Regions from separate parts of the Solibacillus cecembensis genome, predicted to be linked through region 4. Evidence: riboswitches for the same ligand, from Rfam matches in the RefSeq annotation. Region 4 holds a riboswitch; each other region holds the start of a gene.
The links. A riboswitch is a leader RNA that binds a small molecule or an ion and turns the genes downstream of it on or off. The one in region 4 is predicted to bind cobalamin.
Positions count from the first base shown of each region.

Region 1: another riboswitch for cobalamin. It lies ahead of ACQKIH_RS03675 (glutaredoxin family protein); the one in region 4 lies ahead of ACQKIH_RS08100 (methyltransferase domain-containing protein).
Region 2: another riboswitch for cobalamin. It lies ahead of ACQKIH_RS19775 (ABC transporter substrate-binding protein); the one in region 4 lies ahead of ACQKIH_RS08100 (methyltransferase domain-containing protein).
Region 3: another riboswitch for cobalamin. It lies ahead of ACQKIH_RS19700 (hypothetical protein); the one in region 4 lies ahead of ACQKIH_RS08100 (methyltransferase domain-containing protein).

Region 1 is NZ_JBNNMF010000003.1:83,327-85,531, reverse strand. It holds gene nrdE (class 1b ribonucleoside-diphosphate reductase subunit alpha) at 1-789, opposite strand, end outside; gene nrdI (class Ib ribonucleoside-diphosphate reductase assembly flavoprotein NrdI) at 786-1,145, opposite strand; gene ACQKIH_RS03675 (glutaredoxin family protein) at 1,142-1,366, opposite strand; cobalamin riboswitch at 1,679-1,856, opposite strand.
Region 2 is NZ_JBNNMF010000029.1:28,816-31,020, reverse strand. It holds gene ACQKIH_RS19775 (ABC transporter substrate-binding protein) at 1-988, opposite strand, end outside; cobalamin riboswitch at 1,156-1,341, opposite strand; cobalamin riboswitch at 1,558-1,735, shown strand; gene ACQKIH_RS19770 (energy-coupling factor ABC transporter permease) at 1,857-2,205, shown strand, end outside.
Region 3 is NZ_JBNNMF010000029.1:16,420-18,624, reverse strand. It holds gene ACQKIH_RS19705 (glycine-rich domain-containing protein) at 1-67, shown strand, start outside; cobalamin riboswitch at 238-419, shown strand; gene ACQKIH_RS19700 (hypothetical protein) at 750-1,298, shown strand; gene ACQKIH_RS19695 (ABC transporter substrate-binding protein) at 1,295-2,205, shown strand, end outside.
Region 4 is NZ_JBNNMF010000007.1:94,250-96,454, reverse strand. It holds gene ACQKIH_RS08105 (cobyric acid synthase) at 1-729, shown strand, start outside; cobalamin riboswitch at 705-881, shown strand; gene ACQKIH_RS08100 (methyltransferase domain-containing protein) at 987-1,817, shown strand; gene ACQKIH_RS08095 (FecCD family ABC transporter permease) at 1,847-2,205, shown strand, end outside.

The sequences.
Region 1 (2,205 bases), on a different contig from region 4:
TGGTTTTTTCGATGAAATGAAATTTTCGATATCCGCATGGAAAATATTTAAATAAACAACGCCAGAGCCATTTCGTTGACCTAGCTGATTGGAATAACTAAAAGAGTTTTCCAACAGTTTTGCTACTGGCATTACACCGCTTGCACGATTTAAAATTTCTTTAATCGGATCACCTAATGGACGTAAATCCGTTAAGTTCACCCCAACACCACCGCCAAGACGTGATAGCTCTAGGCAATAACCAATATTTTCAGAAATGCTATTCATCGAGTCATCCATTGACAGTTTAAAGCAGCTTACTAATTCCCCACGTGCTTTTTTCCCACTATTTAATGCAGTTGGCGTTGCCGGTTGGTAAGCTTCCATTATCGCTTCAACAGAACGTTCCGCTAAATCCTTGTTACCTTGTGCTAAATACAAGGCAATAATGACAATGCGGTCTTCATATTTTTCTAAAATTTCTTCCCCATCACGACTTTTCATTGCATAGCTATCGTAAAATTTGCTGGCACTCATAAATGATGGGAAACGGAAATTATAATCATAAGCCTTTTTGTACAGATGCTTAATAAATTCCATCTCATACATGTCGATAAATTCTTTCTCATAGTACCCTTCATCAACTAAATAGCTAATTTTTTCTTCGAGATCAATAAAGTAACGTAAACGTACATTGACATATTCTAAAAAGTAACGGCGTGTCGCTTCTTGATCTTTTTCTAATTCAAGTTGACCTGTTGTGCTATAACGATTCAATACATCATTATTAAGCTTTAAATATGTTTTCATCCTAACACCCTCGTTTCATAAAATGCTTGTATTACGTCATAGTCCGCTTGATAGCCCCGTAAATCTAATTTACACACTAAAGGTACGTCATATGTTACGGCAATTTTTTCACCAGCACCGCCAAATTGCGTATGTCCAAAGTTACTATTGCCACTAACAACTACCCCTTTACAAAATGCTTGATTCTCTTCTAAAAAATGAGAAACTTTTGCAGGGACAGCTCCTAATCCATCTGTGTAAGTGATTAATAAATACGGCTCTTTCAATTGTAATCCTTCCGAAATTTCAATGGATTCCTTTTCTAACTTCGAAACAACACTACGCACATTCCCTGTACGACTCGCGTAAACAATCATTGTGTAATCAACTCAATTTGAGCAATAATCTCCTTAACATCTGCTATAAACATTCCGTCCACTTCTAAAATGGGCACGCTTAAAAGACCTGCATCTATAATTTTTTGCTTTGCTTGTTCATCGTGATCAATATTAATAATTTCCGCTTCAAGTCCTGCATTTTGCAATTCAGATTTCACCCAAAGACATTTCGGACAAATTGTTTTCGTATAAAGTTTCATATAAATTCCTCTTTTCGTAAATTATCAATTACGCCTCGGCGTAATTGTGTCCAGATTTTTTCAAGCTCGCTTGAAAAACTCCCCTAAAAAATCTGTGACATCCACCGGGGCTTAACTTGATTCAGCCGGGGTTTGAATCCCACTGAATAGAATTTGCCTATTTGGCACTCATCCCCCACTTATAGTAGTAGGAGACTTCGGCTGAAACAAATTAAAAAGGCTATCTCTTTTAACAGAGATAGCCGAAAATGGAAACGTTAATAATACCCAAAAATGGTGACGTCCCCATTTCTTAGTCCCCGAAGAAATGATCGATTTGTTTTAATAAAGGCAGGTCTCCTGGCTTTGCTTCATTCTCTGATTTCCTTCCCATACGAATGTACAGTGGATTTAATCATCGTCAGCTTCACAGTTGCGGGGACAGCGTCGGTATTACACCGAACTTCCCTTTTAAACTACATATAGTAGCACCTTTGTAAAACGAACACAATATATTGTTGTTTAATAGACCTAAGTGTACCATCCTTCATTTAAAAAGTAAATCTTGAATAACGATTACCTTGAAGTGAAATAATTCAATCTTATCAGCTTAAGAATTCAAAGTAACCAATTGCTTATTGCTGATAACTTAAATATGAATTGGTTTAATATAATGATCCATCAAATATTTTACCAAAATAGAGTATATCATAAATGGGACAACACCAAAATCTGTTCTTGCCATATCCCTCCCTTTTTTAGAATGGAAAACGTCTGCAAAGTATAGAGGGGTAGCAAATTTGGCTATTAATTGAGGTAAATTGGCTATTAAAACGTGGAATGGCTATTAACTGCATTAT
Region 2 (2,205 bases), on a different contig from region 4:
TATAGAACATATAAACATCTTTATTTTTTCCGGCTGTCATTTGGCTAACCGCTGTATTAGTAACAACATTGTCTAATAATCCAGTAAAGCTTGTTGCATCCTTTGCATCATAGCCCCCAAAGAAATTACCATGTAACGTAATGACATCTGGATTTGCCGTTAAGACAAATTCTTCTTCAACGTTTACAGTTGTAGACGACTTTGTAGACTCCCATAAAATATCTGGCGTCGGATCAATACCACCTGCTAAAATAGTGGCAAAACCTTCCCCTGGACCAGCTTGTCCATCTAGTGTTGCCGTTGGATAAATATTATATTTTCCATTTGTATTGAGTGCACCAGCAGATAATGCTAATACGGATTTCTTTTGGTCTGTTGGAATATCTTTTGTACGTTGTGTTAATATTTGTTCAATATTTTGCTTCCACGTAATGTACTCTTCAGCGCGATCTTCTTTTCCGAAAATTTTTGCTAATATACGTAGTTCCTCATCCATTTGATCTGCTAAATAGTTATTTAAACGAACCACTTTAATTCCTACAGGTTCTAATTTTTCCTCAAGCGTATTATCTGGACGATTTGTAAATGTAAAGACAACTTCAGGTTTTAAAGATAAAATCGATTCAATATTTAGTTCGTCTGTTTTCCCCACATCTGGTAAATCATTTAACCCTAAATAGCCGTTATTTTTAATTGTATTGTCACCTGTTGCGATAATCGCGTCTTGTGCACCCAGTAATGTAATAGCTTCTGCTGTATTACGGTTAATAACAACAGCCTTTGTTACTGGTAAAGATAGTGTAATTTCTTTTCCTGTTGTATCTGTGAAAGTAATCTCATTTGCCTCTTCATTCACATTTTCATTTGCTTGTGATGTTCCAGTCGATTCTTTATTTGCATTTACCTCAGCAGGTTCTTCACTAGAGCAACCTACAAGTAAAAAAGTTAATAAAAAACCGTAAACTAGAGTTTTTACATAGTTTTTCACTAAATAACTCTCCTTCAAAATGTTTTATTAAGTGCTAACACACGAAATACCCCTAAACAAAAAAAGCCTATTTCCAGTAAGAACTAGAAATAGGCTTAGGCATCCTAAAAAATATGTAATGGAATACAAAAAACTGTATTTGTCGCCGCCCTTCTCCCACCGAAAAGTCATGTTGCTGTAACAAAGCAGGTTTCCTGGCTAAAGCGTCATTTTACTTTTACATCTTCCCATCAATTTGACAGTGATTGATTGTAATTTCATCAGCTATTACAGTTGCGGGGGCAGCATTAGATTTTAACTAATTTCCCTTTTACCTCTTACAAAATAAGAGCACTTTACTACATTCATTATGAAATTAACGTAACTTTATCATTTTATTTCCATTTTTACAATAACAATTAATTAAAAATTATCACTATTCAGAAGAGAAAAGCGTTTATGGGAGAACATACTTCTCAAATTTGACAAGTAAATTACCAATTTTCTTATTTCATTCAATTTATTTAAAGAATAATCAAAAAATTAATGATGACAAATATTAGTTACAGTGATACTATTTTTCACATGATGAAAATTGAATGATTTTTGGTGCTTTTTAAGCTTAATAGGGAAACCAGTGAGATTCTGGTGCTGTCCCGCAACTGTAACTTGGAGTATTACATATTACGTCACTGCATTTTTTTATGTGGGAAGGCATGGAATACGTTGAAGAGAAGTCAGGATACCTACCAAAAATTTATTGATTCAGACCTACGAGGATAGGTGCGTGAAACAAGCAATAAGCGCTTGTTTTTGTGATGCACTTTTACTCTTAAAAAGTGTATTTTTTTATGCACTTTTTCATCAAATATGAAAAAGGAGTAAAAACATGAAACAATTATTACCAAAACTTGCTTACTTCGGTATCGTTTTATTATTTATACCAAAGCAAGCGCATGCCATGCACATTATGGAAGGATTTTTACCGATAGGTTGGGCTATCTTCTGGTTTGCACTATGCCTACCGTTTCTTATGAAGGGGCTTCAAGTCATTCGCATAGTCGTAAAAGAAAACCCAGAAAGCAAACTACTACTTGCTTTATCAGGTGCATTTACATTTGTTTTATCCGCATTAAAAATTCCATCGGTAACAGGTAGCTGTTCCCATCCAACTGGGGTTGGATTAGGTTCTATTTTATTTGGACCATTTGTTATGAGTGTACTTGGATCAATCGTTT
Region 3 (2,205 bases), on a different contig from region 4:
GGGAAGCTCAGAAAGTAGTTGCTCGTCTGGTAGTTCTTGCTCAAGCTGCGGTGGGGGTGGAGATTAATAAAAGATACTTTTAGTCTTCCAACTCAACGCTAATCTACACGAGAATACTCTTTTTTTATCGGTTTTTCACAGAAAAGTTGGTAAATCAACAGATGTGTTAAAAAATTAGTATTACTAAAAATTCATTTGCATGTGAACTTTCGTATGGTACAGTATGTTTATAAATTTAATAAGTTTGCAGGAAAAAGTGCTATAAGCATAAATTGGGAATTCGGTGTAAATCCGAAGCTATATCCGTAACTGTGAGCGCTGATGAACATGGATGAAAACAGACTGCTAAAAAGCGGGAATATTTTCACGTGTATGATAAGCGCAAAGCCAAGACACCAAGCTTTTTCTGATCGTAACAAATACTCTTCGGATTTAAAGAGAATGTGCGGCAGGAATATTCGTAGTTTTCTATTATGATATTTATGATGCCATCCATTTCCTTGGGGGGCATTTTTTTTATCTTCATTCAGCAGAAGACGCTCACCTTTATGAGTAGCGAGATGAACGCAAGTATACCTTTTCTCATAGGACGTCCAAATGCCGGCTGAATGAAGATAATGCCCCTGGCGGATGTCAAGGATTTTGAAAGGAATTAATTGTGCGAGCACAATTCAAAATCCTGACGCAATTACGCCAAGGCGTAATTGATTTCTGTTAAAAAAAATTAGAAAGCAAGTGAGGTACTTTCATTGAAAAAGGATATTCGTTATTCATGCTATCCGTTTATGCGTGAGAAAATTTCTTTAGTGGATTATGAAATCCGAACAGATTCGCTGACGACCAGGATTGGTGCTGTCTTACCGACATTAGTGGAGGATGATAAAGGCGCTATTGTTTTAGAAGACTTGCAAATTATTCAGCCACTTGCTTATCATGTAAATGGTTCTGTGCGAGGGAAACTAGCTATTACTGAAGATGATTTAAATTGGTTGAGTGGTCGCTATGATTTTTATGTCAGTCATGTTGAAGAAGTTATTCGACAATTTTTATTACCACAGGGAATAGAAAGTGCTGCAAGGCTTCATATTTGCCGAAGTGAAGCGAAAAAATCATATCGCGCTTTACATAAAGTTAGTGAAGAACGAGAGGTACCGGAAATTTTATTTGATTTCTTAGGGCTTTTAGCGAATGTATTTTTCGTCATGGCTGTTTATATGAACAAACAGCATTCTTACAATGAAATTCCATTCATTAGTAAATCTTATCCGGTTAAAAAAAGAAAAGAGGAACAAAGATGAAAATTACAATGAAATGGGTTGCACCATTCGCAGCCGCACTTTTATTAACAGCATGCTCAACGAATGAAAAAATAGCTAGTCAGCCAAAAGACGAAGCGAATCAAGAACAGCAGGGTTCTAACACGAATGAACCATATAAAGTTGTTGATGATCGAGGTGTAGAAGTAACATTTGATACTGTACCTAATACAATTGTTTCACTACAACCAAGCAATACGGAGATTTTATTTGAATTAGGTGTTGGAGATAAAATTGTTGGTGCAACCGATTTTGATACGTATCCAGAAGCTGCCCAAAATATTGAGCGTGTTTCAACATCTACAGCTATCAATGCAGAACGTATTTTAGAATTAAATCCAGACGTTGTTGTTGCTTATACAGTTGGTGATGAAGCACAAATTAGTCAGCTTGAAGATGTTGGATTAAAAGTTTTCGTTATCAAATCTGCCGCTAATTTTGATGATGTATATTCGGATATTATCCAATTATCTGAAGTAATGGGCGTGGAGCCAACTGGGGAAAAAATCGTAAAAGATATTCAAGCACAAATTAAAGAAGTACAAGATAAAACGGCTAAACTTGAAACAAAGAAAAAAGTATTTTATGAAATTTCTCCGTCTCCAGATATTTGGACAACAGGTAGCGAAACATTCCAACAAGAAATAATGGATGCAGCTGGTATAGATAATGTTTTTGCAGATCAAAAAAGTTGGATAAGCGTGACAGAGGAAGACGTCATTATACGTAATCCGGAAGTCATTGTAACAACGAATAATTACATTGACGATCCAACAGGAGAAATTATGTCACGTGCTGGTTGGGATAAAATTAGTGCATTGACTAATAAGCAAGTATTTTTAGTAAATGGAGATATTATGTCACGTCCTGCACCACGAATTGGTCAAGC
Region 4 (2,205 bases):
TTTGCAATAGATGTTGCGATTATTCGTTTACCTTGTATTTCAAATTTTACAGATGTTGATCCATTATTTGAGGAGCCAGGAGTAGGACCGCGCTTTGTGTCTTCGTTAAAAGATTTAAAGCATCCGGATGTCATTATTTTGCCAGGTACTAAAAATACGGTGGAAGACTTTTTATGGCTACAAGAAAATGGTTTAGCACAAGGTATTTTACAGCATGCACAAAAAGGTGGGAAAGTCGTAGGAATTTGTGGCGGCTATCAAATGCTTGGCGAAGTCATTCGCGATGAGTCTGCGATTGAAGGAAGTGGTGGCACGTATTTATCACTTGGACTTTTACCAATTGAGACGCATTTCGTTACAGATAAGCAAACCGTTCAAGTGCAGGGGAAAACCGTAACAGGTCATGATGTGAAAGGCTATGAAATTCATTTAGGTCGCAGTGTAGCAACGAAAGAAATTACGCCGTTTATTGCTTTTGATGATGGTCGCCAAGACGGTGTTTATACGGAACAAATTATTGGTACATATGTACATGGTATTTTCCAAAATCGTCATTTTACACGCGATTATTTCAATCGGATACGCAATGAAAAAGATCTGGAATTAGTTGCAGAGGATGTTGTATCAGATGAGGATCGTCGTGAGCAGGCTTATGAACTGTTAGATGAACATGTGCGTCAGCATTTAAATATGAAGAAAGTATACAACTTAATACATTTATCAGTGTAGCAATACGTAAAGGGAAGAGTGATGAAAAGTCACCACGGTACCCGCCACTGTGAAGCGGAGAGTTGTAGCGATACCACTGCAAAGTGTTTGCGGGAAGGGCTATAAACTTTAGGATGTGAAGTCAGGATACCTGCTGATAAAAGGATTATTGTTCTTACGGGAGTATAAGAGCCACTATGCAATACATAATGGCTTTTTGACGTATAAATGATTTGATTTATACGTTTTTTCATTTTATAAGAAAGGAGATTCTTGAAATGAAAGGGTCACCCTTACACATTGATTTTGAGAAGTTATGGAAAGAAGGCATGCATAATTGGCACGGTGAAATGCCTGAACGAATGATTGATGATGCATTAGAAGAAGCATTTTGGTCGCAATCTATGCAAAAAAAATCTTATCGTCAAACGGATGCCCATACGAAGCCGATTTATGAAAAAATGCGGAAACATATACCTGATAATGCGACGTGTTTAGAAATTGGTCCAGGGTGGGGAAATTACACCTTTCCACTACGAGAAGATGTTGAAAAGCTCACATTGGTAGATGGTTCAGAAAGTGTTCTCCAATATTTACAACAATATTTTGTAGGGGATGAAGGGGTACAGTACATCCGTGCAAAATGGGAAGATGCTGAAGTAGAACAGCATGATGTTGTTATGGGCGTCAATTGTTATTACCGAATCTACGAAATGAATGAAGCTTTATTGAAGATGAATGACTTAGCGAAAAAGCGTGTCATTATCGGTTTAACAACAGGACCAATTCAACCTCATTATGTAGTACTCGATCAACACTACGGTTATCAAATTAAATATCCAAGGCGTGATTATATTGGAATTGTCAATATGCTTTATCAGCTGGGCATTTATGCAGACTGCGAAATGCTCCCACTAGAACGTACATATCGCTATGACACATATGAAGCATTATATACCGCGCAAAGTAAGAAGATTTTAAATGACACATTTCAGATAGAGGATGTAAAGGCAGCACTTGCAAACTTTATAACAGAAGAAAACGGGGAAATTGTCTATCGTCATAAGTTTTACGCGGCGATTATTAGTTGGGAGCCTGTAAAGTTATGAAAAACAGGAATTTTTACGTTTGGCTAGTGATGCTTTTTATTATTTTACTATGTTCGGCAGTCGGTGGAATCATGGTTGGTTCTGTAGGGATTACACCAGCACTCATTATAGAGGTGCTCTTGTATAAGCTTGGGATTATATCGTCTACAGACGCATCGAATGCCCAGCAAATCATTATTATGGAGTTGCGTGTACCGCGTGTACTCCTCGCGATGATTGTAGGTGCATCACTTGCAATTTGTGGTGCAGCTATTCAAGCGTTAGTGAAAAACTCCATTGCAGACCCATATATTTTAGGTGTTTCATCTGGTGCTTCTGTTGGTGCCACATCGGTTATTTTACTCGGTGCATTTAGCTTTCTTGGTGTCTATGCGCTATCATTTGCAGC